DNA from 4 places in the Arthrobacter sp. TmtSoilC51 genome. Region 2 is predicted to be linked to each of the others. Evidence: riboswitches for the same ligand, from Rfam matches in the RefSeq annotation. Region 2 holds a riboswitch; each other region holds the start of a gene.

The links. A riboswitch is a leader RNA that binds a small molecule or an ion and turns the genes downstream of it on or off. The one in region 2 is predicted to bind S-adenosylmethionine.
Region 1: linked by a shared signal. The riboswitch ahead of ACZ5G6_RS05380 (hypothetical protein) and the one ahead of ACZ5G6_RS20845 (DUF1737 domain-containing protein) in region 2 are both predicted to bind S-adenosylmethionine.
Region 3: linked by a shared signal. The riboswitch ahead of metX (homoserine O-acetyltransferase MetX) and the one ahead of ACZ5G6_RS20845 (DUF1737 domain-containing protein) in region 2 are both predicted to bind S-adenosylmethionine.
Region 4: linked by a shared signal. The riboswitch ahead of ACZ5G6_RS15865 (aminotransferase class V-fold PLP-dependent enzyme) and the one ahead of ACZ5G6_RS20845 (DUF1737 domain-containing protein) in region 2 are both predicted to bind S-adenosylmethionine.

The regions. Positions count from the first base shown of each region.
Region 1 is NZ_AP035877.1:1,134,391-1,141,568, reverse strand. It holds gene ACZ5G6_RS05395 (APC family permease) at 1-582, shown strand, start outside; gene ACZ5G6_RS05390 (helix-turn-helix domain-containing protein) at 598-1,173, opposite strand; gene ACZ5G6_RS05385 (sodium:solute symporter family protein) at 1,443-2,984, shown strand; SAM riboswitch class IV at 3,282-3,401, shown strand; gene ACZ5G6_RS05380 (hypothetical protein) at 3,418-3,738, shown strand; gene ACZ5G6_RS05375 (hypothetical protein) at 3,735-3,929, opposite strand; gene ACZ5G6_RS05370 (VIT1/CCC1 transporter family protein) at 4,207-5,370, shown strand; gene ACZ5G6_RS05365 (matrixin family metalloprotease) at 5,515-6,327, shown strand; gene ACZ5G6_RS05360 (matrixin family metalloprotease) at 6,445-7,178, shown strand, end outside.
Region 2 is NZ_AP035877.1:4,562,257-4,569,434, forward strand. It holds gene ACZ5G6_RS20830 (PLP-dependent cysteine synthase family protein) at 1-710, opposite strand, end outside; gene ACZ5G6_RS20835 (aromatic amino acid ammonia-lyase) at 707-2,302, opposite strand; gene ACZ5G6_RS20840 (NtaA/DmoA family FMN-dependent monooxygenase) at 2,305-3,633, opposite strand; SAM riboswitch class IV at 3,800-3,911, shown strand; gene ACZ5G6_RS20845 (DUF1737 domain-containing protein) at 3,926-4,192, shown strand; gene ACZ5G6_RS20850 (rhodanese-like domain-containing protein) at 4,189-4,599, shown strand; gene ACZ5G6_RS20855 (O-succinylhomoserine sulfhydrylase) at 4,600-5,808, shown strand; gene ACZ5G6_RS20860 (hypothetical protein) at 5,819-6,415, shown strand; gene ACZ5G6_RS20865 (glutamate--cysteine ligase 2) at 6,412-7,178, opposite strand, start outside.
Region 3 is NZ_AP035877.1:1,686,027-1,693,204, forward strand. It holds gene ACZ5G6_RS07650 (histidine phosphatase family protein) at 1-129, opposite strand, end outside; gene ACZ5G6_RS07655 (CPBP family intramembrane glutamic endopeptidase) at 243-1,016, shown strand; gene ACZ5G6_RS07660 (VOC family protein) at 1,155-1,793, opposite strand; gene ACZ5G6_RS07665 (bifunctional o-acetylhomoserine/o-acetylserine sulfhydrylase) at 2,021-3,337, shown strand; SAM riboswitch class IV at 3,490-3,604, shown strand; gene metX (homoserine O-acetyltransferase MetX) at 3,619-4,740, shown strand; gene ACZ5G6_RS07675 (hypothetical protein) at 4,747-5,151, opposite strand; gene ACZ5G6_RS07680 (winged helix DNA-binding domain-containing protein) at 5,195-6,334, opposite strand; gene ACZ5G6_RS07685 (SGNH/GDSL hydrolase family protein) at 6,364-7,178, opposite strand, start outside.
Region 4 is NZ_AP035877.1:3,468,430-3,475,607, forward strand. It holds gene rsrA (mycothiol system anti-sigma-R factor) at 1-192, opposite strand, end outside; gene ACZ5G6_RS15840 (sigma-70 family RNA polymerase sigma factor) at 189-1,001, opposite strand; gene ACZ5G6_RS15845 (DoxX family membrane protein) at 1,193-1,708, shown strand; gene aroA (3-phosphoshikimate 1-carboxyvinyltransferase) at 1,715-3,103, shown strand; gene rsgA (ribosome small subunit-dependent GTPase A) at 3,106-4,221, shown strand; gene hisN (histidinol-phosphatase) at 4,277-5,089, shown strand; SAM riboswitch class IV at 5,272-5,385, shown strand; gene ACZ5G6_RS15865 (aminotransferase class V-fold PLP-dependent enzyme) at 5,417-6,823, shown strand; gene ACZ5G6_RS15870 (class I SAM-dependent methyltransferase) at 6,913-7,178, shown strand, end outside.

The sequences.
Region 1 (7,178 bases), 1.7 Mb from region 2:
CGCCCTGACGGCCTGAAGATCGCCGCACTGTTCATCCTGGGAATCATGGCGGTGAGCTTCATTTCCCGCATCCGACGTGCCTTCGAACTCCGTGCCACGCATATCAAGATGGACCAGGCTGCACTCGAATTCACGGCAAATCACGCCGAAGGACCTGTCCGGATCATCGCGCATGAGCCCAAGCACCTCAGCGCCGGACGCTACCGGGAGAAGCTCCAGCACGCGCAGCAGGCCAACCACCTGCCGGTGGATTGCGATGCGGTGTTCATCGAGATCATCGTGGACGACAGCTCGGACTTCGAGCAGGAGCTTCAGGTAGTGGGCAAGAAACGGCATGGCTTCAAGATCCTGGAAGTCCACAGCAACAACGTGCCCAACACCTTGGCCGCCGTCCTGCTGCACATCCGCGACGTGACCGGTTTCATGCCGCACATCTACTTCCGCTGGACCGAGGGCAACCCGATTTCCAACCTCAGCAAGTTCCTGTTCTTCGGCGAGGGCGAGATCGCGCCCGTGACCCGCGAGGTACTGCGTGAGGCTGAGCCGGACATCACCCGGCGCCCCTGGGTCCACGTGGGCTGACCCCTCTCGCGGGGGCTACCGACTCGCTGCGGGCACCAGAACCCAGAGCACCTCGACGGTTTCGTCCGTGGGATTGATCCACGTGTGGGGTTCGCGGCCCGGGAAGGAGAGGGTGTCCCCTTCTTCGAGGTCGTACTCCTCGTTGGTCAGGATGAGCTTGATGCGCCCCTTGACCACATGGAGAACGTCAACATCGCAGTCCACCGCGTAGAGCTCGTTCTCACCACGGCCCCGAGGCTCGATGGTGGCCTGGAGGATCTGCAGGCGACGTTCTGACCGGGCAGTCAATAGGCGCTCCACGATGCCCTGGCCACCAAGGGAAATCCGCGGACCGTCGTCACGCCTGGTCAGGTGGGTTTCCGGGGCGGCAAACAAGTCACCCACCGAGACGGACAGGACCTGGCAAAGGGTAACGAGCGAAGCGACCGACGGTGATGTCAGGTCCCTCTCGACGCGGCTGAGGAAACCCTTGGTCAGCCCAGTGGCGTCCGCCACTTGCTCGATGGTGAGGCGCTGCGCCTGGCGGGCTGCGCGGATTCTGGAACCGATAGCAACGGGAACGTTGCTTGGTTCAACGGGGAGAGCCTTCATTCACGAACCTTTCAGGCCTGTCATTGGGCCCCTGTCATTGCAGCAATAGTAGCGGCAGCACGGGCTGTGGGAGCCACCAACAGCCCCACGATGACCAAAGCCCCTTGACTGTTACTCCGATCACAACATATCCTCATAGGCAACAAGTGTTGTCTGTGAGGCACACAACACCAAAACCAATCTCCAATCATCAGCACGGAGACTTCGACGCTTCCCAGGCGTATCGTCGAAAACCCCAACCTTCGTGCATCAGCTCCAAGGAGCCACTCATGGACTCTTCGTTCATAAACATCGCCATTGTGGTGGTGTACCTGCTTGCCATGCTGGCATTCGGCTGGTGGGGCAAGTCCCGCACCAAGAACAACAGCGACTTCCTGGTGGCCGGCCGCCGCCTGGGTCCCTTCCTTTACACAGGCACCATGGCCGCAGTTGTCCTTGGTGGCGCATCCACCGTCGGCGGCGTCGGCCTGGGCTACAAGTTCGGCATTTCAGGCATGTGGCTCGTAGTCGCGATCGGCGCCGGCGTCCTCCTCCTGAGCCTGCTTTTCGCCGGCACCATCCAGCGCCTGAAGATCTACACGGTCTCGCAAATGTTGAGCCTTCGCTACGGCAGCAAGGCCACACAGACATCCGGAATTGTGATGCTGGCTTACACCCTCATGCTGTGCGCCACGTCCACCGGTGCATACGCAACCATCTTCGTCGTCCTCTTCGACTGGGAACGCTGGATGGCGATCGCCGTCGGCGGTGCAATCGTGCTTGTCTACTCGACCATCGGTGGCATGTGGTCCATCACCCTGGCCGACCAGGTCCAGTTCATCATCAAGACCGTGGGCATCTTCTTCCTGATGCTTCCGTTCGTCATGAACGCAGCCGGAGGAATCGACGGCATCCGTGAGCGCGTCGATGCGAGCTTCTTCCAGATCGACGGAATCGGCGTCCAGACCATCATCACGTACTTCGTTGTGTACACACTGGGACTTCTGATCGGCCAGGACATCTGGCAGCGCGTCTTCACCGCCAAGACTGCCAAGGTCGCACGCTGGGGCGGAGCAACGGCCGGCGTTTACTGCATCCTGTACGGCGTGGCCGGCGCCCTGATCGGCCTTGCCGCCCGGGTAGCACTGCCCAACATCGATGTCGCCAACCTTGGCAAGGACGTGGTCTACGCCGAGGTGGCAACCCACATCCTGCCCATCGGCATCGGCGGCCTTGTCATGGCGGCCGCTGTTGCAGCCATGATGTCCACCGCTTCCGGTGCCCTTATTGCCGCCGCCACGGTGGCACGCGCAGATGTTGTTCCCTTCGTGGCCAGCTGGTTCGGCAAGACCATCAACACGGACGACACGGAAAACCCCGAGCACGACGTCAAGGCCAACCGTTACTGGGTCCTTGGCCTGGGCATCGTTGCCGTCCTGATCTCCATGGCTGCGCAGGACGTAGTTGTTGCCCTCACCATTGCCTACGACATCCTCGTGGGCGGCCTCCTTGTCGCGATTCTCGGAGGCCTCGTGTGGAAGCGCGGAACCGGTATCGCTGCTGCATGGTCCATGGCAGTGGGCTCGGTCCTGACCCTGACCTTGCTGATTCTGTTCGCCATTGGAGCCATTCCGAGCGCGGATGGCGTCTACGCCAACGAACCTATCTACTACGGCCTGGCGGCCTCGTTCGTGGCATACGTCGTGATTTCACTCCGCACGCCTCCCACTGCACCAGAAGTCCGGGCTGCTTGGGACAAGCGGGTGGCCGGTGCCGTCTCGGAGGAATTGCCCCTGGAAGCCCACCCGGTCAGCAGCCACACCGCCAGCTAGCGGCCCAGGGCCACAAGGCACCAGGCTTCAGGCACCAGACATCAGGCATCAGGCATCAGGCACGAACTGAACTGAGCAATGTTCGACGGCGGCGCCGCCCCTTTTCGGGGCAGCGCCGCCGTTGCTCTGTCCGGGGACCGTTGTGCTGTCGGGGGACCCGTTGCGAGGCCCACTATGCGCGCTATCCAGGCCACAAAAGGCGCAGAGCAGGCCGCACAACAAGCAGGCCCCGTAACAAGGGGGGTAACCAAGGACGCTACTTCTCCAGTCGGCACTCCTCCAGTACAGTGGTGCATGCTTCAAGAGAGGTGGCGCCAAGCTCCGACTGGCCACACACCAACCCCATGTTCAAGGGTGGTTCGGATGAGGAAGCGGCCCGCCCCGGACCAGAGACAACCGAGCGGGCAAGAGCACTCCCCCAAAGGAGCAGTCCTTGCCGTACCAAGGCGTTACCACCCCAAGCCAAGGCGTTACCGCCCCCATCCAGGGCATCCCCACCGAAACCAAAGCGCGGACCGTGCGGGTGATTCCCGGCGTCGATCTTGTCCTGGGGACGGTGACGCTGGTACTGAACGGCGGGCTGCACCGGTTCCGACACCCCGAGCCGCGCTTGATTGCGCAGGCGCTGGCCCAGGCCGTGCGCCCTTCGCGTTGGTGCGAATCGTCCAGGACGCTGACCGTGACTGTTGCAGCGCTCGGGTGTTCAGCAGGGCTCGAGCGTCATTTCACGTTTGGTGAAGAAGGCCCTGCCTAGGGTTCTTCGTCTTCTTCCCCGCGGAACTCTTCGGTTTCGTCAAGGGGGACAACGCGCTCGTCGTCTTCCGGGACGTCGATTTCCTCCACCCAGGGTTCGTCGACTTCCTGGTCGTCGCTGTAGTCATAAGCGGGGTCCGACTCGATGGTCTCCCGTACCGGGTGGTTGGCGTGCGGTTCGGTGGTATCCATGCTGCAACCTCCGTCTGGTGGGCTGGCAGGCAGCCCGCTGACCGAGTGCGGGGAGGGCCCCCGCCCCTGTCTATCCATCTGAGCACTGTGCCCGCAGGCGGTCAAGGCAAGGGCCGGCACGGGACCAAGGAGGGCTCGAAGCAGAGTGTTTCCACCCCGGAAATTAAGGCACGCCGAACATTCCAACTAAGGAATACCGGCCAAAAATCCGCGCCAATAAGCGGTACAGTGGGCGTGCAATGGGGCCGCTACTACCCCACCCAGCACAGGAGAGAAAGTGCAAAAGCACCAGGAATCCCACGGTCCGTCGAGCCCCGCTCCGGACCCCGCCCCCGGATCCGGAACACCACCCCAATCAGGCCGGCCCACGTCCTCGGACATCAGGCGGTGGCGTCAATACCTGGCTGACGAGCGTGCCGAAGCCGCTGTCTACCGGGAGCTCGCCCAGCGTCGCGACGGCGAAGAACGCCAGATCCTGCTCGCCTTGGCCGAGGCAGAGGGAAGACACGAGGCACACTGGCTCAAGCTCCTCGGAGAACACGCCGGAATGCCGAAGGGAGCTTCCACCCGCAGCCAGATACTGGGCTTCCTGGCCCGGCACTTCGGCTCCGTATTCGTGCTCGCGTTGGCGCAGCGCGCCGAAGGCCGCTCTCCTTACGGGGCCGAACCCGCTGCGACTCCGGCCATGGTTGCCGACGAGCAAATCCACGAAGAAGTTGTCCGGGGCCTTGCCACCCGTGGCCGCAACAGGCTCTCCGGTACCTTCCGTGCCGCTGTTTTTGGTGCCAACGATGGCCTGGTGAGCAACCTTTCACTGGTCATGGGTATGGCCGCAACGGGCGTTCCAAGCCCGGTTGTACTCATGAGCGGCGTGGCGGGATTGCTGGCCGGCGCCCTTTCCATGGGTGCCGGCGAGTACGTTTCAGTCCGGTCGCAACGGGAGTTGCTAAGCGCCACACTGCCCACGCAGGCAACCCTCACCGCCGCCCCGTCCTTGGATATTGAGCACAACGAGCTCGTGCTGGTGTACCTGGCTCGCGGCATGACCCGCGAGGCCGCCGAACACCGGGCCGCCGAACGCATGGGACTCTTCAGCTGCGACTGCGATCCCAGCCTCTCCTTGCAACCCGAGAAGGAGCAGCCCGCCGACGACCATGAAACCGTGGGGTCTGCCTGGGGGGCTGCGATGTCCAGCTTCTGCTTCTTCGCTTCCGGTGCCATCGTGCCGATCCTTCCGTTCATTTTTGGCATGACGGGCGTGGCGGCACTGGTAGTAGCCGGCGTACTGGTGGGGATCGCGCTCCTGGCGACTGGCGCCGTCGTCGGGCTACTGTCCGGAACCTCACCGCTGAGCCGTGGCTTCCGGCAGTTGGCGATCGGCTTGGGCGCTGCGGCCGCCACCTATGGGCTTGGCCTCGCGTTCGGAACGATGATCGTCTAGGCGGTAATGTTGGTTCGTCCTCCGCGCGGCCCCGCGTGACCGGGGCGTGAGGAATGGAGAACCGTGGATTCGGAGCAGTCGCCGTTGCGCGCGCCAAAACACCGTCGTGCCGGCACAACCCTCCAGATTCTTCGCGGCCTACTCATGGCTGTCCTCGCCGCCGTGGTGGCTGTGTTCGTCAGCGGCCTCCTCCACGGCGATCCTCGCATCACCAGCCTGCTTCCGGGCATTGCCCTGCCCAATTCGCCCAAGAGTGAGCCAAGCCAGCAGGCCCCGCCCCGGGCCCTGGACGCACCGCCTCCGGGAGTGGAAGAGGCAGACGCCCCGCTGGCCTCGCCGCTGGCTCCAGAACACGCCAGCGATTCGTACAAGTTCCTGGCAACCAACGACGACGGCACTCCGGTTGGGTACTCACCGTGCCGCCCCTTGCACTACGTGGTGAATGGCGCCACCGCGCCTGAGGGTACGGACAGGCTGCTCAGCACCGCAATCGCCAATATCTCCGCAGCGTCCGGAATCCAGTTCGTCAACGATGGCAGCACAGACGAGTTGCCAACCGGGAAGCGCGAACCGTACCAACCATCCAAGTACGGCGACCGGTGGGCTCCGCTGCTGATTTCATGGACCACTCCCGAGGCAGCTCCGGCGCTGGCTGACAACGTCATCGGTACGGGCGGCAGCACCATGTACTCCCTCAACAACGGCCCCAAGAGCTACATCACCGGCAGCCTGGAGCTCGACACCCCGCAAGTGGCGGAGCTCCTTGCCGAGGAAGGCGGTTCTGACTACGTTCTGGCGGTCATGCAGCATGAGCTGGGGCATGTCATGGGTTTGGACCACGTTGATGATCCTGTTCAACTGATGTACCCGGAGATTGGCGCCCCGGACGGGTTGGCTGCAGGCGACCTGAACGGCCTTCACCTGCTGGCCTCCGCTCCCTGCCGCAAGGACATCTGAAGCTGCGCAGCCGGCCCGCAAATCGCCATGGACTCGCGGCGCCATGGGTTCTATCCTGACGGAAGCGGCCGACGGCGGCGCACACCGTCCGATTGGGCCGTCCCGTGAGGGGGTCCGATGGAACCTTATGGGTCGCCACCATGGCCAGACCCCTATCCCCCGCCGCCTTATCAACCACCCGTCAAGCAACCCATCAAGCACAGCAGTATCGCCGCCATCCTGCTCCTGCTAGGCATTCTCGGTTTAGTCTGTGCCGGTGCATACTTCAGTGGCGAACTGCAACGGTTCTGGTCCGATTCCGCTACGCAAAGCCAAGCGCCGCGGCCAGGGCTGGTTCCCTTTGGCCAACGCCAGGATCCACTTCCCGGCTTTGAAGAAGCCGATGCACCCCTGGGCACGCCGGCGCCGTTGCAGCGGACCAGCACTTCCTATAAATTCCTGGCCGTCAAGGAGGACGGAACCCCCCTCGCCTACTCCCCCTGCAGGCCGATCCACTACGTCGTGAACGCAGATCTGGCCCCGACCGGCTGGTATTCCATGGTGGAAGACGCCGTTCGACAGGCCAGCCTGGCCTCCGGCCTCAAGTTCATCTATGACGGCCCGACGTCCGAGATCCCCACCACCAACAGGGCCGGCTACCAGCCCACCACCTACGGCGACCGCTGGGCCCCGGTGCTCATTGCCTGGACCACCCCGGAGCAGGTGCCCCGGCTGACCGGCCAAACTGTGGGCCTGGGTGGAAGCTCCTCTATCGGCCTGAGCAACGGATACAAGGCGTATGTGACTGGCTCGGTGTCGTTGGATGCGCCGCAGTTCGCCGGGATCATGGACTCGCCCCAGGGCAAGGAAGT
Region 2 (7,178 bases):
CCGCTGTAGGTGGAGCCGTAGGGGTCAGCGCCCACCACTTCAAGGTGTCCGCCCGGCCGCGAGGCCGCAACCTTTTCTTTCAGGAACCGGCCGTTGCCGCTGATGGTCCCACCAGTTCCGATGCCAGCCACGAAATGCGTCACCAAACCGTGGGTCTGCTCCCAGATCTCCGGACCCGTGGTTTGGTAATGCGCGGCAGGATTGGCAGGGTTGTCGAACTGCATGGGCCGCCACGCGCTGGGAGTCCCGGCAGTGATTCGCGCCGCCACGGCGCGGGCGTTCTCGGGGGATTCGGAGGGTGCGCTCCAGTCCGTCAGGACCACGCGCGCACCGTAGCTGTGGAGCGCCGCGAGCTTCTCCTGGGAGATGGTGTCGCCCGTGACCACTACAACGGGATGGCCGGTCAGCCGCCCAATGAGCGCCAGTCCGATCCCGGTATTACCGGAAGTGCTCTCCACAATGGTTGCGCCCGGCTGTAACTCCCCTGAGCGCTCGGCAGCCCGGACCATGCTCAGCGCCGTACGGTCCTTGATGGATCCGCCCGGGTTCTCGGACTCAAGCTTGATGTGGATGGTGCTGCCCAATCCACGGCCCAGGGCTTCCAATTTCACCAGCGGAGTATTGCCCACTTTGTCCAGCACGGAAGCATCCAGCCCGTCCGGCAAACCTGCCGCCGCGTGTATGCCATGTTTGCGGATCGCTGTACTCACGTTGTCCCCTCCTTTTCACCCGTAGCCGGCAATTCCTGCGCCACCACGTCGCGCAACTCACGCCGCGCACGCTCCACCAGGTCCGGAGCCGACGGCCGGTCCGCCAGCACGTCGGCCAGCCGACCCACGACGGCGCCTGTCCCCTTTCCGAGCGGCTGCGCGGCACCTGCTTCGAGCAGCAGATATGACCCCGTCAAGGCCTCGATAGCAAGCAATTTCTCCAAGGCCTCCAACGAGCTTTCGAGTTGCTGCAAAGCCAACGGGGCCAAGGTGGAGTGATCCTCGACGTCGGCCGAGAGGGTGGGTGCCCCGAGCGTCGCCGGCGCTGCCAGGAACTTCAGTTCGGACAGCAGCCCAGCGGCGGAATACCAGAGCAGCCCGGGCAACTCCTCCTGCACAAGGCCTGCGGCCGGCCCGGACGCAGACAGCGCAGCGTCAGAGGACGCAGCCTCCAGGTGCCTCGCCCGGATTGCCCGCTGCGGCGGATACAGCTTGGCGATGCGCCGCTCGCTGGAAATCCCAACGTGCGCCAACGCCAGCCGCAGCCCCTCAAAGGAAAGAGCCAGCTGCATCGGTTGAAAGTTCCCACCGGACACCATCTGCCCGCTTTCGATATCCACCAAAGGGTTGTCGCCGCGCCCGTTCAGCTCCACGTTCAACGCATCGCCGAGCTGTGAAACCAGGGAACGAAAAGCTCCATGCGTCTGGGGCGCAGAACGGAATGACAAAGGATCCTGCACCGATGCTTCGGGACGAACGTCCTCCAACCATCCGCCGCGCAACAGATGACGTACCGCGGCGGCCGAGTCTTTCTGCCCGTCCACCGCTTTGGCCGCCTGGATAGCCGGCGAAAACGGGCTGAGGTTCCCCCCGCCGTCGTACCTTGCGATGGTCTCAAGCGACAGGGAAAGCGCGACGTCGGCGAGTTCCGCCACGTGCTGCAGGCGCACCAATGCCAGGGTCCCGGCGCCTACCGAGTAAGCGTTGGCGCTGACCAGGGCCAGGGCCTCACCGGGCGCGAGCCGCAGGGGCTGGAGACCGGCGTCGGCGAGCGCTTTTGACCCAGGCACCAAAGTGCCATCGGCGTCGAACGCTTCACCCTCACCTATTGCAACGGCGGCGACGGCGGCCAGCTGGGTGAGGTCCGACGAGCCGACTGAGCCTTCGCGCGGAATGGCGGGAAGAACCCCACGGTTGAGCAGTTCCGCATAGAACTGGGCTGTCTCCGGCCGCACTCCGGATCCGCCGCGGCTGAAGCCGATGAGCCGGGCGAGGATCACGGCCCGGGACGAGGGCCGGTCCAGGTAAGCGCCAACGCCACTGTTGTGATACCTGACTACTTGGATTTGGTACGCCAGGACCGACTTCTCCTCCACAGCTGTATCGCGTCCGGATCCGAGGAGGGTATTGAGGCCGTAGATTCTCTCCCCGGACGTCGAAGCCCGCTCCAGCACTTCCCGTGAGCGACCCAGCAAAGACAACGCATCTTGGTTGAGTTTCACGTGAAACGCCGGATCCAGCGCGGCCAGGGCAACGCTTCGGGCGTCCACAGGCGACGTCCCAATCAGCAGGGCCCTGGGCTCGGAGGACATCGTCAGAAGTCCAGGAGGTTTTGGCGGAAGCCGCCGTTGCCGTAACTCTTCCTCAACAGGCCGCGGCGGCGCAGTTCGGGAGTGAGCTTGTCCAACACGCCATGGACGGTCACGGGGTCCACAAAGCCGGAGAAGAGGAAGCCGTCGCCACCCACGGCCTCGCCGGTCTCCTCAAGGTAATCCGCGATTTCACCAACCGTGCCGATGATCGAATCGCCGGCACCACCGCTGCGTGCTTGCAGGATCTGGCGCAGGGTAGACCCCGGGGGCGCTGCCTTCGCGAAGTGTTCCAACGTGCCTTGGTTGCTGTTGGTACTCAGTTCAGGCAACGGCGCATCGAGGTCGAATTGCTTGAAATCGATCACCGAGAGGTAGGAGATCGAGTTGAGCTGGCTGTCGATGTCACGCTGGGTGAGCTCCCGGCGCTGCGCCCGCAACTCCTCGGCCTCGGCTGATGAGCCGACTATGGTGGGCTTCAGCACGAAAAGTACCTTGACGTCATCGGGGTTCCTGCCAGCTTTGGCGGCCTCGGCACGGATGGAATCCCGGTAGGCCTTCATGCCGTCAACGCCCCGCGCCAAGGCGATCGCCACATCCGCGTGCCCACCCGCGAAGGCTTTGCCGCGTGGCGAAGCACCGGCCTGCACCAGCACGGGCTCCTCCGGCAAGGGCGCGGTATTCAACGGGCCCCGGACCTTGAAGAAGTCACCTTGATGGTTGATGGGGTGCACTTTGGTGTGGTCCGCGAACACGCCGGCCTCAACGTCCTCAAGCACAGCGCCAGGTTCCCAGCTCCGCCAGAGCCGCCGGACGACGTCGACGAATTCCTCCGCCTTCTCATATCGCAGGTCGTGCTCGATCTGCTGGTCCAGCCCATAATTCTGCGCCGCAAGGTCGCTGCCGGAGGTAACAACGTTCCAGCCCAGCTGCCCCTCGGAGAAATGCTGGAGCGTAGCCAGGAGGCGGGCCGCCGTGAAGGGAGGATAGAACGATGCACTGACCGTGGGCACGATCCCCAGGTGCTTGGTTGCCGAAAGAAGGTACGGGACCAGCGCCAAGGGATCATGCTTGGGCGCAAAGGAGGCATGCGCCAGTGAAACCTCGGCAGTGCCGCCATAGGTGTCCGGAACAGTGAGGGAATCCTCGATGATGAACAGGTCAAGCCCGGATTGTTCGAAGGCCCGGACGGCCTCTTGATACAGGGCCGGCTTCTTCCAGTCGTAGCCCAGGCTATATCCGGGAGTGCCCCAGCCCTGGACGCCGAAACCGTGCCCCACGAACCATCCAAAATGCAGCATGGGCTTGAGTGTAGAACTGTCTTGTCCGTTCACCGCGACCTGATTTCATGCGAAGTTACAGGGGGTCGTCCTGCGTCAATTATGCTCCCGGGACGTCACATTTGGGCTGGTACCCCAGCACCAGCCGGTTACGCAACATGACGGCTGCGCAACCGCTTGCAAGTGCGGGCTGCAGCCGCGGGATGTTACGTTTTTCTTGAGTAATGAGCACCAGCGCCAAGCCCTGACTTGCTGGTCGGCAACCCTCTCTCCGGCGGGGTGCCTCAGGTGACTACTCGGCGTATCGACACTTCGAACTGCAAGCGTGACTGAGGAGCACCAGCCAATGCCTGAACCCACTGAAGAAAAACTCTCCTACCGCCTGATCACAGGTCCGGATACCCGTGAATTCTGCGAGCGGATCACCGCGGCCCTCGCCGAAGGCTACGTGCTCCACGGCAGCCCGGCCGCCGCCTTCAATGGCACGGATATCATCGTGGCGCAGGCCGTCGTCCTGCCCACTGCCATCGCCAGCGCAGACGCCGCTGTTGCGAATGCCGTTGACCAGTTGGAGAACTACGAAGACGACGAAGCATTCGAGGGACACGCATGAGTTACGCAGGTGACCTGACCCCGCAGGACGCGTGGGCAAAGCTGGAAGAAGGCGCCATCCTGGTGGACGTCCGCACCGAGGGCGAGTGGGCCCACATCGGGATCCCGGACACCAAGGCCACGGAGAACGATCCCCTGTTCATCCAGTGGAACCTCGCCGGCGGCATCCCCAACTCCCGCTTCCTTGAGGAACTGCAGCAGCAGGCGCCCGAGGGCGAGGGCGTGGAACTCGTTTTCATCTGCCGCTCAGGCCAGCGATCCATCTCCGCGGCCATCGCCGCGACGCAGGCTGGCTTTACCGCCTACAACGTGCTCGAAGGCTTCGAAGGCGACCCGGACCGCTACGGGGAACGCACCATCAACGGCTGGAAGAACCGTGGCCTGCCGACCAACCTGGGGACCGACTAAGTGACTTTCAATCCTGATGCCGCCAGTTGGAGCCCTGACACACAGGCAGTACGCGGCGGCCTTGACCGTACCAACTTCCAGGAAACGTCGGAACCCGTTTTCCTGAACTCCGGCTTCGTCTACGAATCCGCTGCCGCCGCCGAACGCGCCTTCACCGGCGAGGACGAACGCTTCGTCTACTCGCGCTACGGCAACCCGTCCGTGGCCACCTTCCAGGAGCGGCTGCGCCTGCTCGAAGGCACCGAGGCATGCTTTGCGACGGCGTCCGGCATGTCCGCGGTCTTCACCGCTTTGGGTGCCCTGTTGGCTGCCGGTGACCGCGTGGTTGCCGCCCGCTCCCTGTTCGGCTCGTGCTTCGTCATCCTCAACGAGATCCTGCCGCGCTGGGGCGTTGAAACAGTGTTCGTCGACGGTCCGGACCTCGAGCAGTGGCGTGCCGCCCTCTCCGAACCGACCACCGCCGTCTTCTTCGAATCGCCCTCGAACCCCATGCAGGAAATCGTGGACATTGCCGCCGTCAGCGAGCTGGCGCATGCCGCAGGGGCGACTGTCGTCGTCGACAATGTCTTTGCCACTCCCCTGCTGCAGCGCTGCGGTGACTTGGGCGCAGACGTCATCGTGTATTCCGGCACCAAGCACATCGATGGCCAGGGACGTGTCCTCGGCGGCGCAATCATGGGCACCAAGGAATTCATCGATGGCCCGGTCAAGCAGTTGATGCGCCACACCGGACCTTCACTCTCCGCGTTCAACGCCTGGGTGTTGACCAAGGGCCTGGAGACCATCGGCTTGCGCGTGAACCACAGCTCGGCCTCCGCTTTGAAAATCGCGGAATGGCTTGAGCAGCAACCTGCCATCAGCTGGGTCAAGTACCCCTTGCTGAAATCGCACCCCCAGTACGAGCTTGCAGCCAAGCAGATGAAGGCCGGCGGTACCGTACTGACCTTCGAGCTGCTGCCCTCTTCCGGGCGTTCCGCCAAGGACGCCGCCTTCGCATTGCTGGACGGCCTGCGCGTCATCGACATCTCGAACAACCTCGGCGACTCCAAGTCCCTCATCACGCACCCGGCCACCACCACCCACCGGGCAATGGGGCCGGAAGGTCGTGCGGCAATTGGACTGAGTGACGGCGTGGTCCGTTTGTCCGTTGGCTTGGAAGATGTAGACGATCTCATCCTGGATCTGGAGAAGGCCCTCAAACAGGTCTAACCTTGCTGCCATGAGCGGCAATCACCCCTATCGCCGTGCCGGAGCGGTCATCGTTGCCGGCACGGTGGTGTGGTTTGTGGGTATCTCGCCGGTATCGCGTGTTTACGTCACCCCTGACGCCGCCGAACGTCTTCGCATGCTCAAGGCCGGCCAGCGTGGCTGGGTGGTCGGGCAGCACCTCGCCGCGGCCGGAACTGCCGCTGTACCCGTTGGATTCGCAGCATTTGCCCGTGGTGTTCCGGGCGGACGGGCCAAGCGGTGGGCTGTTGCAGCCGCGGCCGCTTTACTCGCAGGTGCTCCGCTCTTTGTCTCCAGTTTGTCCCGCCGCGCCTCGGACCTGGAACGCTTTGCCTATGGCCGTGGATCGAATGCGCCGTTCCTTGCCTATTCCGGGCTCCACGTTCTTGCTTTGGCTGCTCTCGGCGGGAGCCTTCTTTCCTTGCCCACCAAACGGTGGATCGGAGTCACGGCCGCAGCCAGCGCGCCGATCTACGGCGCCATCCTTGTGGCAAAGAAGGACATCCCGCCGTTCGTGTTCTACCTCGTCGAGGGCTTGGCGGGGGCGTACCTGATGACGTGGGATGGGACTGACCCAGCGGAAACCTAGAGCCTGCGGACCCTTGTCAGGAGGGGCGCGGTTCGGTTGAGGGCAGGGTCCTTACGTGCATCTGCTGCAGCACCACGGACCGTCACTTTCACCGCATGTCCCACCACCGCTCCCAAGGCCTCATCACTGGGCGGACTTCCCGGCAGATTTTGTGAATCAAGTTGCCTGTTGTTGAAACGCTCTGCGGCTTCGCGTTGCTCCTGGGCTCCGTTCCCGCGTTCGAGGATGTCCGAGACTCCGGCCTTCACGAGCTCCAGTTCACCTTGGTCGTCCAGGACAGGGCTCAGATAATCCACCAACGCCCAAACCACATCAGCTGCCGGTTGGGGACGGAAGTCGCCAATGTCCAGGAGGTCTCCGCGCAATCCAGAGTTGCTCGCTTGCCAACTCGCCATCCGGAGCAGGGCTGTCGGCACCGAGGCGGGCTCAACGCCGTCGAGCATTTCCAGGGAAGCGGTCTCCACTAAAGCCCTCACCAACACCGCAACCAGGGCTGCGTCCTCCGAACGGAGGCACACGTCAGCCACCCTGACTTCCACGGTGGGATGGTTGCGGGAGATGCGGGCGTCAAAGTAAATCATGCCCTCGTCAAGGAGCACCCCGGTCTCGAGGAGGCGCTGGACCATCCGCCGGTAGGCAGTCAACGAGCCAAACACAGCGGAAGGGCCGGATGTTGGCCAACGGTTCCACGCCTGGATCCTGTAGCTCTCGAAACCCGTGGGCACCCCGCGCCAGTACGGTGAATTGGCGCTGATGGCCGTCA
Region 3 (7,178 bases), 2.3 Mb from region 2:
CCGCCGGAGGGCCTCGCCTGCTATCCGTGCCTGTTCTATTCCGAGTCCGGTCAGCGGGATGCGGTAGTCCGGCACGCGGTTGTAGATTGACGTGTCGGCGTTCGCGGCGGACTGGCCGTGCCGGATCATGAAGATTCTCCCTGGCGCACTCATCCCACCAAGCATAGGGTCCTGCCCACCAGTGGCACGGGAAGGTGTCCAGTTCACGGCAAAGTGGCAGGAACTGCAGGCAAGATAGGTACATGCTCCTTGCTTCCCGCCGCCGCCTGCGCGCCGAAGTGCTCATCGTGCTGGGCCTGTCCCTGGGCCAATCAGCCGTGTACTCCGTGGTGCAGCTCCTGGACAAGATGACGCGCGCGCCGCTGTCCGAGGCAACCTCCACGCTGAACAGGTCCCAAAGCACCCGCGAGTACTTCGACCTCACGTATCAGCTGCTGGACATCATCTTCGCCTTGGTGCCGGTGGTCCTGGTGTTCTATTTCCTGTCCTCGCACTCACAGGGTGGCAGGGAAGGCGGAAGTGGCTCAGGCTTCACCCGGTTGGGATTCAACTTTGCACGTCCGGGTAAGGACGCTCTGCAGGGATTGGGGCTCGCCGCCGCGATCGGCATCCCGTCACTTGGCTTGTACGCCGCAGGCAGGGCCCTGGGAATCACCACCGCGATTGTGCCCAGCGGCCTTGAGGCTTACTGGTGGACTGTACCTGTGCTGATTCTCTCCGCGATCCGCCACGGGGTGGTGGAGGAAGTGATCGTGGTGGGCTATCTCTTGGACCGTTTCGGAAAATTTGGCTGGAGTACCCCGTTGGCCATCGTCGTCAGCGCGGCCCTTCGTGGCAGTTACCACTTGTACCAAGGCTTCGGACCCTTCATAGGCAACTTCGCCATGGGCCTGGTGTTTGCCTGGATCTACACCAAGACCAAGCGGGTCATGCCTTTGGTCATTGCGCATGCGTTGCTGGACATCGTCGCGTTTGTGGGATTCAGCCTGTTCGGGAAGGCAGTGGGGCTCGGCTAACCAATGCCAGTCCTGTTGGCATTAAAAATATTCGGCCGCCATCGGTGGGTGACGTCGTTGGCACCCGCTGATGGCGGCCGAAGCTTGACCGGACACGATGGACCGGGGAGGGGACCAGGCCCCAAGGGAAGGTGCGCCTCAGATGGTGACGGCGCCGGAGGCGGTTTCGAAAGTGACGGACATGATGCCGGGCGTGCCGTGCGGTGCCATCCACTGGACAGCGACGTCCTCGAGCGGCTTCTCAACGGGTTCGCCCAGCCATTCGGTAACGCGTTCCGCCGAGCCCGCGATGGTGAGGCTGGACATCTTGACGTCACTCTCATAGACCCTGGACGGGTGCAGTGAGGGGTCGCCCTCCCACTTGAGCAGGTACGGCACCTGGGGATCGGCGATCAAGCCGAGAATGCCGATCTGCCGCCACACGAGTTCGCGGCCATCCGGGAACTTGCGGTTGCCCGGAACCGCGGAGCGGCCGAGGCGGTCTTCGAAGGGGGCTAGGTCGTCAACGGCGACGCACCAGCCCATCCAACCGCCGCCAGCTGCTGAGCGCGCGCGGACCGCCTGGCCAAAGGGTGCCTTGTCGGAAGCGGGGTGGTCCAGGACCTCCACGACTTCCAGGTATTTGTTATCCGCCAAGGGAATGATCATGTTCCGGGTACCGAAGCGCGGGTGCACTCCGCCCCGGACTGCGTCCACTCCCAGAGCTGCGGAAATTCGTTCGGTAGTGGCCAAAAGGCCATCTCGTTCACAAGCGTAAGAGACGTGATCCATGCGCATGGCTTCATCTTGGCACTTTGTGATCGGGGTCTCAGCTAAGGGAAGCCTAACTATCATGGGACCTCAGCTGTGTGCCGCCGGAATGCGTCACGGTGGGTCGCCTGAAGACCGAAAAATACTGCCTTCGTCACAAAGCTGTCCAAGGCCCCGGACGCTTCCTAGACTGGCCCCAGCCAACGCCTCCAGCGATCCACGGCAAACCCGCGCGCCACTAAAAGGAGAATTCAATGTCCCAAGGATGGTCTTTCGAAACCCGCCAGATCCACGCAGGGCAGGAACCCGACTCTGCCACGGGAGCGCGGTCGCTTCCGATCTACCAGACCACTTCCTTCGTGTTCCCCAGCGCAGAGAGCGCGGCAAACCGGTTTGCGCTGGCTGAGCTTGCCCCCATCTACACCCGCATCGGCAACCCGACGCAGGATGCCGTGGAGCAGCGCATCGCCAGCCTGGAAGGCGGACTGGGCGCATTGCTCCTCAGCTCAGGACAGGCCGCGGAAACGTTCGCCATTCTCAACATTGCCGAGGCCGGCGATCACATCGTCGCCAGCCCCAGCCTGTACGGCGGAACCTACAACCTGTTGGCCCACACGCTAAAGAAGTTCGGCATCTCCGTCACGTTCGTGGAGGACCCGGACAATCTGGACCAGTGGCGGGAAGCTGTGCAGCCCAACACCAAGCTGTTCTTCGGTGAGGTAGTTTCCAACCCGCGCCAGGACGTGCTGGACATCGAGGGCATTTCACGCACCGCGCATGAGGCCGGTGTGCCGCTGATCGTGGACAACACGCTCTCAACCCCATACCTCATTCGTCCCATCGAATGGGGTGCGGACATCGTGGTGCACTCGGCCACCAAGTATCTTGGCGGCCACGGTGCGGCGATCGCCGGCGTGATCGTGGACTCCGGAAACTTCGACTTCGGAAAGGACCCGGAGCGCTTCCCCGGATTCAATACCCCGGACCCCAGCTACAACGGACTCGTTTACGCCCGGGACCTGGGCAAGGACGGCGCGCTCAGAGCCAACCTCTCCTACATACTCAAGGCCCGTGTGCAGTTGCTGCGCGATCTGGGTTCGGCGGTTTCCCCCTTCAACGCCTTCCTCATTGCCCAGGGCCTGGAAACCCTGAGCCTGCGCGTTGAGCGCCATGTCTCCAACGCCACCAGGGTTGCCGAATGGCTTGAGTCGAGGGACGACGTCGAATCGGTCGCCTTCGCGGGGCTGCCCTCCAGCCCCTGGTACGACCGCGGCCGGAAGTATGGCCCCAGGGGCACCGGTGCCGTGGTGGCGTTCACTATCAAGGGCGGTGTCGAGGCCGGCAAGCGCTTCGTCGACGGCCTGGAGCTGCACTCCCATGTTGCCAACATTGGTGACGTCCGCTCGCTGGTCATCCATCCGGCGTCGACCACCCATAGCCAGCTCACAGTGGAACAGCAGGTGGCCGCCGGTGTTAATCCAGGCTTGGTCCGGTTGTCCGTGGGAATTGAGCATGTAGACGACATCATCGCTGACCTGGAGGCCGGGTTCCGGGCTGCCAAAGGCGCTTAAGCGCACTGGGAGGAGTGGCCGCCCGCCGCAGTCGAAAATTCGCCGGGCGGCCCTTCGCCGTGCGTGTTCCTGAACCAAACGACCCCAAACCGTCACACAGCTGTCACATTCTTCGCCAAAACAACCGTATTTTTCCTAGACTCTACGTATTAGGTCATGAGTGCCAGTGACAGCCCCGGCTTGCTGGCCGGCAACCCTCCTCCGCGGTGGGGTGCCCCGGGTGAAGACCTGGCCTGTCGCACGCAAGGCGACGGGCAAGCGCGAGGTTAGGTGTCAAAGGAATGACCATTACTGCTACAGCACTCCCCAAATCGGGCGAAGAAGACGGGACGGTCAAGTACGCCGGCGTAGGTCCGCTGGAACTTGAAGCCGGCGGTTTCCTCCCCGATGTTGTGTTGGCCTACGAAACCTGGGGGCAGCTGAACGCTGATGCGTCCAACGCTGTCCTCGTTCAGCACGCACTGACGGGAAGCACGCATGTGGCCCGCGGCGCAACGGATGAGGAAGGCTGGTGGGAGCAGCTTGTCGGTCCCGGTGCGACGATCGACACCAACCGGTTCTTCGTTATCTCCATCAACATTGTGGGCGGCTGTTACGGCAGCACTGGCCCGTCGTCCAAGGCGCCGGACGGGCGGCCTTGGGGATCCCGCTTCCCCCTGGTCACTTTGCGCGACAGTACGGCAGCCGAAGCGCGCCTGGCCGATGCATTGGGCATCAAAGCATGGCACGCCGTCCTGGGCGGTTCCATGGGCGGCGCCCGGGCACTTGAATGGGCTGTGACCTATCCTGAGCGCGTTCAGCGGTGCGCAGTTATTTCTGTCGGCGCCTACAGCACAGCCGAGCAAATCGCTTTCGCCCAGCCGCAGACCCTGGCTATCCGCCAGGACCCCAACTTCAACAATGGCGACTACTACGGTGGACCGACTCCCGAGGCGGGCCTCGCCCTGGCCCGCCGGATAGCCCACATCACCTACCGTTCCGCGCTGGAGCTTGATTTCCGCTTCGGGCGGGAAGCGCAACACCAGGAGACGCCGCTGGCCGCTGCGGTGCTGGGGGAACGCGGCCGCTACCAGGTGGAAAGCTACCTCGACCACCAAGGCACCAAGCTCGTGCGCCGGTTCGACGCCAACAGCTACATCGCCATCACTGAGGCACTCATGTCCCATGACATCAGCCGGGGCCGTGGCACCTTGAAGGACGCCTTGGCAAGCACCACTGCCGAGTTCTTCGTGGCAGCCGTCGACTCGGACCGCCTCTACTTCCCGGCCCAGTCATTGGAGCTGGCGCAAAATCTGCCAGGCAATGTACCCGTCCACGTCATCGAGGCTCCCATCGGCCACGATGGCTTCCTGACCGAAATCGGCCAACTGTCAGAGCAGCTGCGCGAGGCCTTCTTCGCCTAAGCCGGCTCAGCCATTCATGATTTCGCCGCGCTGCTTCATGTAATCCTCCATGGCAATTTCGCCGTTGCTGAACTTGAGGTCCAGTTCGGCCAACTTGCGTGCGCGGAAGCCTTGCTGCCCGGAACCGCTGTTGCTGGGGAACGTAGTTGAAGAACCGTTCGACGGCGGTGCCGCCGGCGGTGCCGCATCCGCCGGGCGGATGTGGGTGGGCTCGGGAGAATAGCCGGGGTAGTTTTGCGGCTGGTAATTCTGCTGCTGTTGGTAGCCCTGCGGAGGAAACCCCTGTGGCGGGTAGCCCGGACGGGAGAAGTTGCGGTCCTGGAGCCGCCGCGCCCGGGACTTGTTGTACATGCGGATCCCCAAGGGAATCAGCCACGAGCAGACGATGATCCAGAAGATCAGATTGTTCACGGTGCAGGCCTCCTAGGTCTTAACCCAGCTTAGTCCCGCAGATTCACACCAACTTTGCCTCCATGCCCAGGAACTTTCCGTAGCGCTCCACTTCTGCCTCCAAAGCATGGTGTTCGGCTGTTGTGGCCGGCCGGTTCATTCTGACGTCGATTTCGCAGATCCCACCGCTGAAGGCGTGCCGCCACCATCCGGCCAACCTGCCATCCAGCAACACCACGTGAATGGGAGCATCGCCCTCCGGGAAGTAGGGCGCCTTTCCCCCGAGGTAGTGCCTCGACTCCGAATAGCCCATCACGTACTCGTCGTAGCACTGGATGAGATCGACCCGGGGAAGTCTTGGCCCGGCGTCGGCTGGTGGGGGAGACGCTGCAAGCACATCGATGTCTTCGGCCGGCAGGTAGAAGTCCAGGCCGTCAATTGCCACGGTGGCCAGGGCGCCAGGAGCCCACTCTCCAGCCACCTGCACGCCAAGCCGCACATCCTTCATGGTCAGTCCGGACCACGCGGCGCAATCCTTGACTGTGGCAGGTCCCCGGCTGCTGAAGTATCGCAACGCCAACTGGCCCAAGGCCCACTCGCGGTCATCGCCCGTCAAGGAAGTGTCGCCAGGTGTGGGCACACGTTCCTGGAAGAGGGCGTAGGTCTGCTTGAGCGCGCCGCCAGCGGAGCGGACCGGGGCGCCGCTCACCAAAATTTTGCTGATCTCCGCGTGCATCAGGTGGTAAATGAAGCCAAGGCCTTTGCTGGGAAGCCCCGCCTGTTCCAGCACGTCGGCTAGTTCTTCGCGGGTTTTGTGGGCTCCACCGGCCACAGCTTCTGCAAGGATGCGCCCACTGACGGCGGTAGTGGCCTCATCAACTCCCGTCTGCCTGTACATGCCCTTGTTTCCTTGATGCAGGCGATCGGCAGACAAACCCATCAACCAGCCGAGGTCCTCACGATGCACAAAATGCCACGTCGGCCGCAGGATGTGCGTCCGCAGGATCCTGCCGTCAGCCACAGCCTCCTCTACTTGCCCGGCAGTGCTGCCGTTCGTTCTCTGGGCAAGAGTCCATCGGGCATAGGGAAATTCCTGCGATTGCACGGCGAGGAGGTTGCGCAGCACGTCATCGACGCTCCCGCCGAAAGGAGCCCGCAACTGCTGGCGGCGCAGGCGCAGGCGGACAATGTCTTTAGGCTGCATTGAACACTCCTGGCCGCAGTCGCATTACCTTAGCCGCGCGGCAGCATGGTGCCGTTGGGTCCGAAGACCGGTCCCGGCGTCGGGCGTTTGGGTGTAATGCCATCACCGGAGGATCTGTGCCGCAGCCTGCGGATAACCCACGGGACAAAGTACTCACGGGCCCACACCAGGTCCGAGGAACGGGCCTCGCGCCAGGTGCGCGCCGGAAGGGGCTTCGGAACGAGCGGTTCCAGGCTGTGATGGACGTTCAGGGCTTCCAAGACCATCATTGCGATGGTGTGGTGTCCCAGGGGTGAGAAATGCAGGCGGTCTTCGTCCCACATCCGGGGATCGGCCAACTGCCTCAGCGACCACATATCCGCAATGATTGCGTCGTGCCGTGCCGCCACCGTCCTGAGGTTTTCGTTGTAGATTGCCACCTTGCCGCGGATGCGGCCCAAGACCGAGGAAGCTGTGTCAGGTCCGTTGAACAGCACTACCGTGGCTCCACTGGAGCCCAGTTCCTGTACGGCTGCGTCCAGCTTCTCCGCCAACTGGTCCGGGTCGCCGCCGGGGCGGATGAGGTCATTGCCGCCAGCAGAAATCGAGACCAGGTCCGGCTGGAGTTCCAGGCAAGGACCAACTTGTTCATCCACGATCTGCTGCAGTAAACGTCCACGGATGGCAAGGTTGGCGTAGGCGAAATCCTCGTGGCCGCGGCCGAGTTCTTCCGCTACCCGGTCAGCCCATCCGCGGAAGCCGCCGGGGTTCTGGGGCTCGGGATCGCCGATGCCTTCCGTGAACGAATCCCCCAGGGCCACGTAACGGCTCCAAGGGTGTGTTTGGACCGGGTCGCCCGGCTCCA
Region 4 (7,178 bases), 1.1 Mb from region 2:
CTCGGTACACGAACGCTTGACCATGGTGCGGATCAGGCATTCAAGGTCATACTGCTCGGCACACTCCTCGCAAGTATCCAGGTGCTGTTTGATTTCCGTGAGGTCCTCGCGTGTCAGCGCGCCATCGAGGTACTCATAGATCCGCTGCATCCGAGTGTCGTCGCAATCGCCCAATCCCTGGCAGTCGCTCATTGCTCTTTCTCCTGATTGTTGCTCCCGGCCGTGGCCTGGTCTTCGGTGTGGGCCTTGAAGCCCCGTTCTGCGGCGTAGTCCGCCAGCATGTCCCGCAGCATCTTCCTGCCGCGGTGCAGTCGCGACATGACAGTGCCGATGGGGGTGTTCATGATCTCTGAAATTTGCTTGTACGCGTATCCCTCGACGTCCGCGAAGTAGACAGCCAACCGGAATTCCTCCGGGATGGCCTGCAATGCGCTCTTGACGTCGGAATCCGGCAGGTGGTCCAAGGCTTCAGCCTCGGCGGAGCGCAAGCCCGACGACGTGTGCGACTCAGCCTTGGCCAACTGCCAATCCTCGATCGTGTCCGAGTTGGACTGCAGCGGTTCCCGCTGCCGTTTCCGGTAGAGGTTGATGTAGGTGTTCGTCAGGATCCGGTAAAGCCAGGCCTTGAGGTTGGTCCCCGGCTTGTACTGGTGGAAAGCCGAGAACGCCTTGGTATAAGCCTCTTGGACGAGGTCCTCGGCGTCGGACGGATTACGAGCCATCCTCATAGCCGCTGAATACAGCTGGTCCACATACTGCATGGCGTCGCGCTCGAAGCGTTCCCGCCGCTGTTCGGGAGTTTCCGTAGCGACATCGACGTCGGCCGGTGCCGGGGCATCGGCGGCGCTATCCTCCGGGGACGAGTCGGCTGCTTCGTACATGGCCGCTGCGGCCGGTTCAATGGTGCTCATCGTTGCCAAGTCTACTGTCAGCTTCCGGGAATCCGGCTGCGCAGGATACCCAGGCTCCAGGAGACCCACTCGGTCCTTAACCAAGGTCAAAAAACCAACTCCGTTCAGCGAAGCGGCAACACCATGCCGCGGCCCGGTCTTCACCGTGCTTGTTGTTCACAACGGCAGGCGCTGGGTAAATATTCCGCAAAGGTGCAAGACTAGAGCAGACTGCACCCCTTGAACACAGCACTTACTGAATAACGTCATGAAATTATGACAAGCCATCCAGGAGGCAAGACATGTCTGTTATCCGTTTTCTCGCGCGGCCGATGCTCGCGTCCAGCTTCGTCATCGCAGGTCTGGACAAGCTCAAGAACGCGGACGACACTGCGAAGCAATTGTCGCCTGTGCTTCGCCGCGCCTCTGAGTCCCTGCCTTTCCCGACTGACGAGAAAGTCCTGGCCCGGGTTATCGGCGGGGCGCAACTAGGTGCCGGCGCGTTGCTGGGGCTTGGCAAATTTTCCCGCTTCGCTGCGACGGTTCTGGCGCTGACTTCCGCGCTGAACTCCTATGTGGAGTGGCGGTCAGCGGACATCAGCTCCAAGGAAGGCCGGAATGCACGCCGGGCCCAACTCCTGAAGAACATTTCCCTTACCGGCGGCGTTTTGCTGGCGTCTGTCGACACAGAAGGCCGCCCGAGCCTGGCATGGCGGGCCGAACACCTGGCGGCCGACGCCAGGAAGGTCACCGGAAAGCAGTTCAAGAGGGCAGACAAAGCAGTACGCAAGGCCGTAGACAACGCAGTTGGAGCATAAGGAAGCATGACAGGTACCACCGCAGCAAACACGGGCTCAACGAACTCCATCCATACCCTGCCTCTGTGGGCGGCTCCCTATGCCACAAGGCCAGTGGATGCCACAGTGACGGTGCCGGGCTCAAAATCGCTCACCAACCGGTTCCTGGTCCTTGCAGCGTTGGCCGACGGACCTTCCCGGCTCCGGGCCCCCCTTCATTCCCGTGACTCCGTCCTGATGATCCAGGCGCTGAGGCAACTGGGCGCCACCGTCACCGAGGTACCCGGCGACGGTGGTTACGGACCGGACCTTGAGATCACCCCCATGGATCCTTCAGCTGCGGGTGCGGACACTGCCATCGATTGCGGCCTTGCCGGGACAGTCATGCGGTTCGTTCCACCTTTGGCTGCGCTGCGCAATGGTTCGACCATGTTCGACGGCGATCCCCACGCCCGCAAGCGGCCCATGGGGACCATCATCGAAGCACTGCTCGCTCTCGGAGTTCCCGTCGCCACCGAAGGCGGCAGGACGCCGTCGGCCCTTCCCTTCTCGGTGGACGGCACGGGCGAGGTCCGGGGTGGCCACCTGGTGATCGACGCAAGCGCATCGTCCCAATTCGTCTCGGCTTTGCTGCTCGTCGGGGCGCGGTTCACTGAGGGCCTGCACCTGGAGCACGTCGGCAAGCCAGTGCCCAGCCTTGACCACATCAACATGACCGTGGCCGTCCTGCGCAGCGTCGGCGTCAAGGTCGATGACTCGGTGCCCAACCACTGGCGGGTCTCCCCCGGAGCCATCCAGGCATTCGACCAGCGGATCGAACAGGACCTTTCCAACGCCGGCCCGTTCCTCGCTGCTGCACTGGCAACCCGCGGAACCGTCCGGATCCCCAATTGGCCCATGCAAACCACCCAGGTTGGCGACCTCTGGCGCAGCATACTCACTGCCATGGGGGCCACCGTAACCCTCGAGAACGGTACCCTCACCGTGAAGGGCGGTCCGGAAATCAAGGGCGCGGACTTCGACGAAACCAGCGAACTTGCGCCCACGGTCGCAGCGCTGTGCGCCCTGGCTACGGGCCCGTCAAGGCTGACCGGTATCGCCCACCTTCGTGGCCATGAAACCGATCGGCTCGCCGCGTTGGCCGCTGAAATCAACCGGCTGGGCGGCGACGCAGAGGAAACAGCCGACGGCCTTATCATCCGCCCGGCTGCTTTGCACGCAGGCGTCGTCCACAGCTATGCCGACCACCGCATGGCTACGGCGGGCGCCATTCTGGGGCTCGCCGTTGAAGGTGTGCAGGTGGAAGATATCGCCACGACGTCCAAGACGATGCCCGAATTTCCACAGATGTGGGAGGCCATGCTGCAGCAGCGCACAGGCGACGATGAGACCGTCACCAGTGAGGCCAGCAACTGACCATGGGCCGCGACGCACGCTCCTGGGACGAATCGGACGTCCGGATCCGTCCGAACAAAAAAGGATCAAGGCCCCGGACCAAGGACCGCCCCAGCCATGATGACGCAGTCATCGGCCGGATCATCACGGTAGACCGCGGGCGCTACACGGCCATCGTTGGGGAAGACTCCGCGGACGAGCGTATTATCATCGCCGCACGCGCGCGTGAACTACGGCGAAATCCCGTGGTCCCCGGCGATTTCGTCGCGCTGGTGGGCGACGTATCGGGGGCGCCGGACACCCTGGCAAGGCTGGTGCGTGTCGAAGAACGCAAGACGGTCCTTCGCCGCAGCGCCGATGATACCGACCCCATCGAAAGAGTGGTGGTGGCCAACGCGGACCAACTTGTGGTGGTGGTCGCCGCGGCCAACCCGGAACCGCGCACTGGCTTTATCGACCGCGCCTTGGTTGCAGCCTACGACGCCGGGATCGAGCCACTGCTGCTCGTCACCAAGGCTGACGTCAAGGATCCTGCCGAGCTGTTGTCCAACTATCTCAGCCTGGACTTCCCTGTCATCATCAGCCGTACGGCCGACGCCGAAGCTTCCGGTATTGACGCCCGATCGGACGACGGACTGTCCGCGCGTCTGGACAGCAGCGCCGTTGCCCAATTGCGGGCCCACCTTGATGGCAAAGTGACAGTCATGCTTGGCCATTCGGGAGTCGGCAAGTCCACCATGGTCAACGCCCTGACCGGCGCTGAGCGCGCTACGGGTGGCGTTAATGCTGTCACCGGAAGGGGCCGGCATACGTCGTCGTCGGCGTTGGCCTTGAAGCTGGCGGACGCGCCGTCCGGTAGCTGGATCATCGATACCCCCGGTATTCGTTCCTTCGGACTCGCGCACGTGGACCCCGATCGCATCCTGCATTCCTTCCCCGATTTGGAACCGGGCACCGAAGCTTGCGACCGCGGCTGCAAACACGATGCCAGTGCCATCAATTGTGGACTTGACGCGTGGGTGAACGAGGGAAACGCCGGTCCTTCCGGAGTGGCACGGTTGTCTTCGCTCCGGCGGCTGCTGGGCGCAGACCCGCGTTTGGAAGCGAAGGAAACCAAGGAACTGGGTACCGTCAACTAAACATTGGTGGAACACGGATCCAACTGCAGGGAAAGTTTCACGATAGTTTGGTGGCATGACCCAACCCGTATCCAGCTACAACGATGATCTGCGACTGGCCCACGTGCTGGCGGATTCCGTGGACGCCCAAACCATGGACCGCTTCAAGGCACTGGATCTGCGGGTCGAGACCAAGCCTGACCTCACTCCCGTTACTGATGCCGACAAGGCTGCGGAAGAAGCAATCCGGGGCCAGCTGTCGCGCTCGCGCCCCCGGGACGCTGTCCTCGGCGAGGAGTTCGGCAGCAGCGGCCACGGCTCCCGGCGCTGGATCATCGACCCCATCGACGGCACCAAGAACTTCGTGCGTGGCGTTCCAGTGTGGGCCACCCTGATCGCACTCGTGGACGAAGGCGAGCCGGTGGTTGGAGTTGTCAGTGCTCCCGCACTCGGCAAACGTTGGTGGGCGGCAAAGGACATGGGCGCCTATATGGGGCGCTCCCTGGCCTCGGCCACCCGGCTCAAGGTGTCCAACGTTTCGCGCCTGGCCGATGCTTCGATGTCATATTCCAGCCTTTCCGGTTGGAAGGAACGCGGCAATCTCGACGAATTCCTAGGTCTGACGGAAGACATCTGGCGCACGCGTGCCTACGGCGACTTCTGGTCCTATTGCTTGGTGGCCGAGGGGGCCGTGGATATCGCCTGCGAGCCGGAATTGAACCTTTACGACATGGCCGCGCTTGTACCCATCGTCACGGAAGCCGGCGGCCGTTTCACCTCGTTGGAAGGCGAGGATGGCCCCTTCGGGGGCAACGCCTTGGCCACCAACTCCATCCTGCATTCAGAGGTCCTCAAACGGCTAAACCCCGCCTTGGATGACCTCCTCTGATCCAGCGATACGAGCAAGACATCTGGCTGTGGATAGAATTTTCGACGGCGGATGCCTCCTTTACGGGGCATCCGCCGTTTTTTCTTCGCCCAAAGGGCTGTTTCGGCACGCTTCGTAACAATCCGCTTAACAAAGCGAAGCGACTTTGGAACAGGCCGGAGGCTTGCCCTAACCTCTTTACAGGTCACGAGTGCCAGCGCTAAACCCCGGTTTGCTGGCCGGCAACCCTCCATTCGCGGTGGGGTGCCCCGGGTGACGACCTGGCCGGTCCGGAAGGGATACGGCAAGCGCGGATCCCCTGTGGGGGTCCTTCTTGAGTGAGGTCCCATGAGCACTGCTACGTTCAACTCCACCGTCCTGCCGTCCTTTGCGGTCGGAGCAGCGCAGGAAGCCGCTGCAGGCAGGCCCCTGGCCGCTGTCACGGGCGCGGAGCTGCAAGCTCCCCTGATCCAGGGTGGCCACGTCCGCTACGCCAACCTCGATTACGGAGCGTCGGCTCCGGCCCTGACCATCGTTTCTGCGTATCTCAATGAGATCCTCCCCTACTACGCGAGTGTCCACCGCGGTGCGGGCTACGCTTCCCAGATCAGCACGTCCGTCTACGAGAACTCCCGCGACATCGTGCGTGAGTTCGTTGGCGGCCGCCCCGACGATTCCGTCATCTTCACCCGGAACACCACGGATTCACTCAACCTGTTGGCAGGCTGCCTTCCGCAACTCGACGGAAAGCCGACCGGCGAGGTCCTCTACCTGGACATCGAGCACCATGCCAACCTCCTGCCTTGGCAGGGCGTTCCGCACCGCAGCGTCGTAGCTGGTTCTACACTGACCGCTACCGTGGCAAAGCTCCGCGAGGAACTCAGTCAAGGCGGCGTGTCCTTGCTGGCAGTTACCGGGGCTTCGAACGTGACGGGCGAAATCCTGCCGATCGCCGAACTCGCCGCCCTGGCGCACGAATACGGTGCACGGATTGTGGTGGACGCAGCCCAGCTTGCCCCGCACCGCCGCATCAACATCACCGAATCAGACGTCGACTACATCGTATTCTCCGGGCATAAGCTCTACGCTCCGTTCGGCGCCGGCGTTGTTGTAGGGCGCCCTGACTGGCTTGACGCCGGCACTCCCCACCTTGCCGGCGGCGGCGCTGTTCGTGAAGCCCGCCTCGACTCGGTCAGTTGGGCTTCCGGTCCCGCACGTCACGAGGGCGGCTCCCCCAACGTCCTGGGCGCGGCAACATTGGCCCGCGCTACGCAGGTGCTCGCCGCGCTGGACCAAGAGGCCTGGCATGCTCATGAAGCGGCCATCCGCTCGTACCTGGTACAGGGACTTGAGGCAATCGACGGCGTTACCGTCCACCGGATCTTCAGCGACTCAGAGGACACCATCGGCGTGGTCAACTTCTCGGTGGAAGGATTCGACGCCGGATTGGTCGCGGCTTACCTCGCCGCAGAACACGGTGTAGGGCTTCGTGACGGCCGCTTCTGCGCGCACCCCCTGCTCAAGCGGCTCGGGCTCCCTTCGGGCTCGCTGCGGGCCAGCTTCGGCGTGGGCTCCCGCTTGGAGGATGCCACACGGCTGCTGGCGGGTATCGAGGAACTCAAGCGCACCGGGCTCGGCTGGGACTACGTGGTGGACGAGGGCCGCTGGGTACCGGCCAATGACCACCGCAGCTACCCGGAATGGGCACCGAATACGCCAGGCACCGCAGGTGCCGCGCCCTGCACTATTGACTAAGCGGCCTGAGCCGGGAGCGTCAGCATGGTCCTTACGGTAAATTCGTACGGTATCCCAGGCGTTTGCGGTAAAGGAGTTGTTGCGTGGCCATGCATTCCCGAGGTCTTTCCGGAGGCACGGGTAGCCCCGGTGGACCCAAGCTGCATGCCACCCGCCGCCGCCAGCTGGGCCTGAGCTTTCAGGACGGCGGGGAACACTACGATCGCGTTCGGCCCGGCTATCCCGCAGATTCAGTGGACTGGCTTCTTCCTCTGGGAGCGAAGTCCGCCGCGGATCTCGGAGCGGGAACGGGAAAATTCACTGCCCTCTTGGTGGAACGCGGACTTGAGGTGGCCGCCGTCGATCCTTCCTTGGA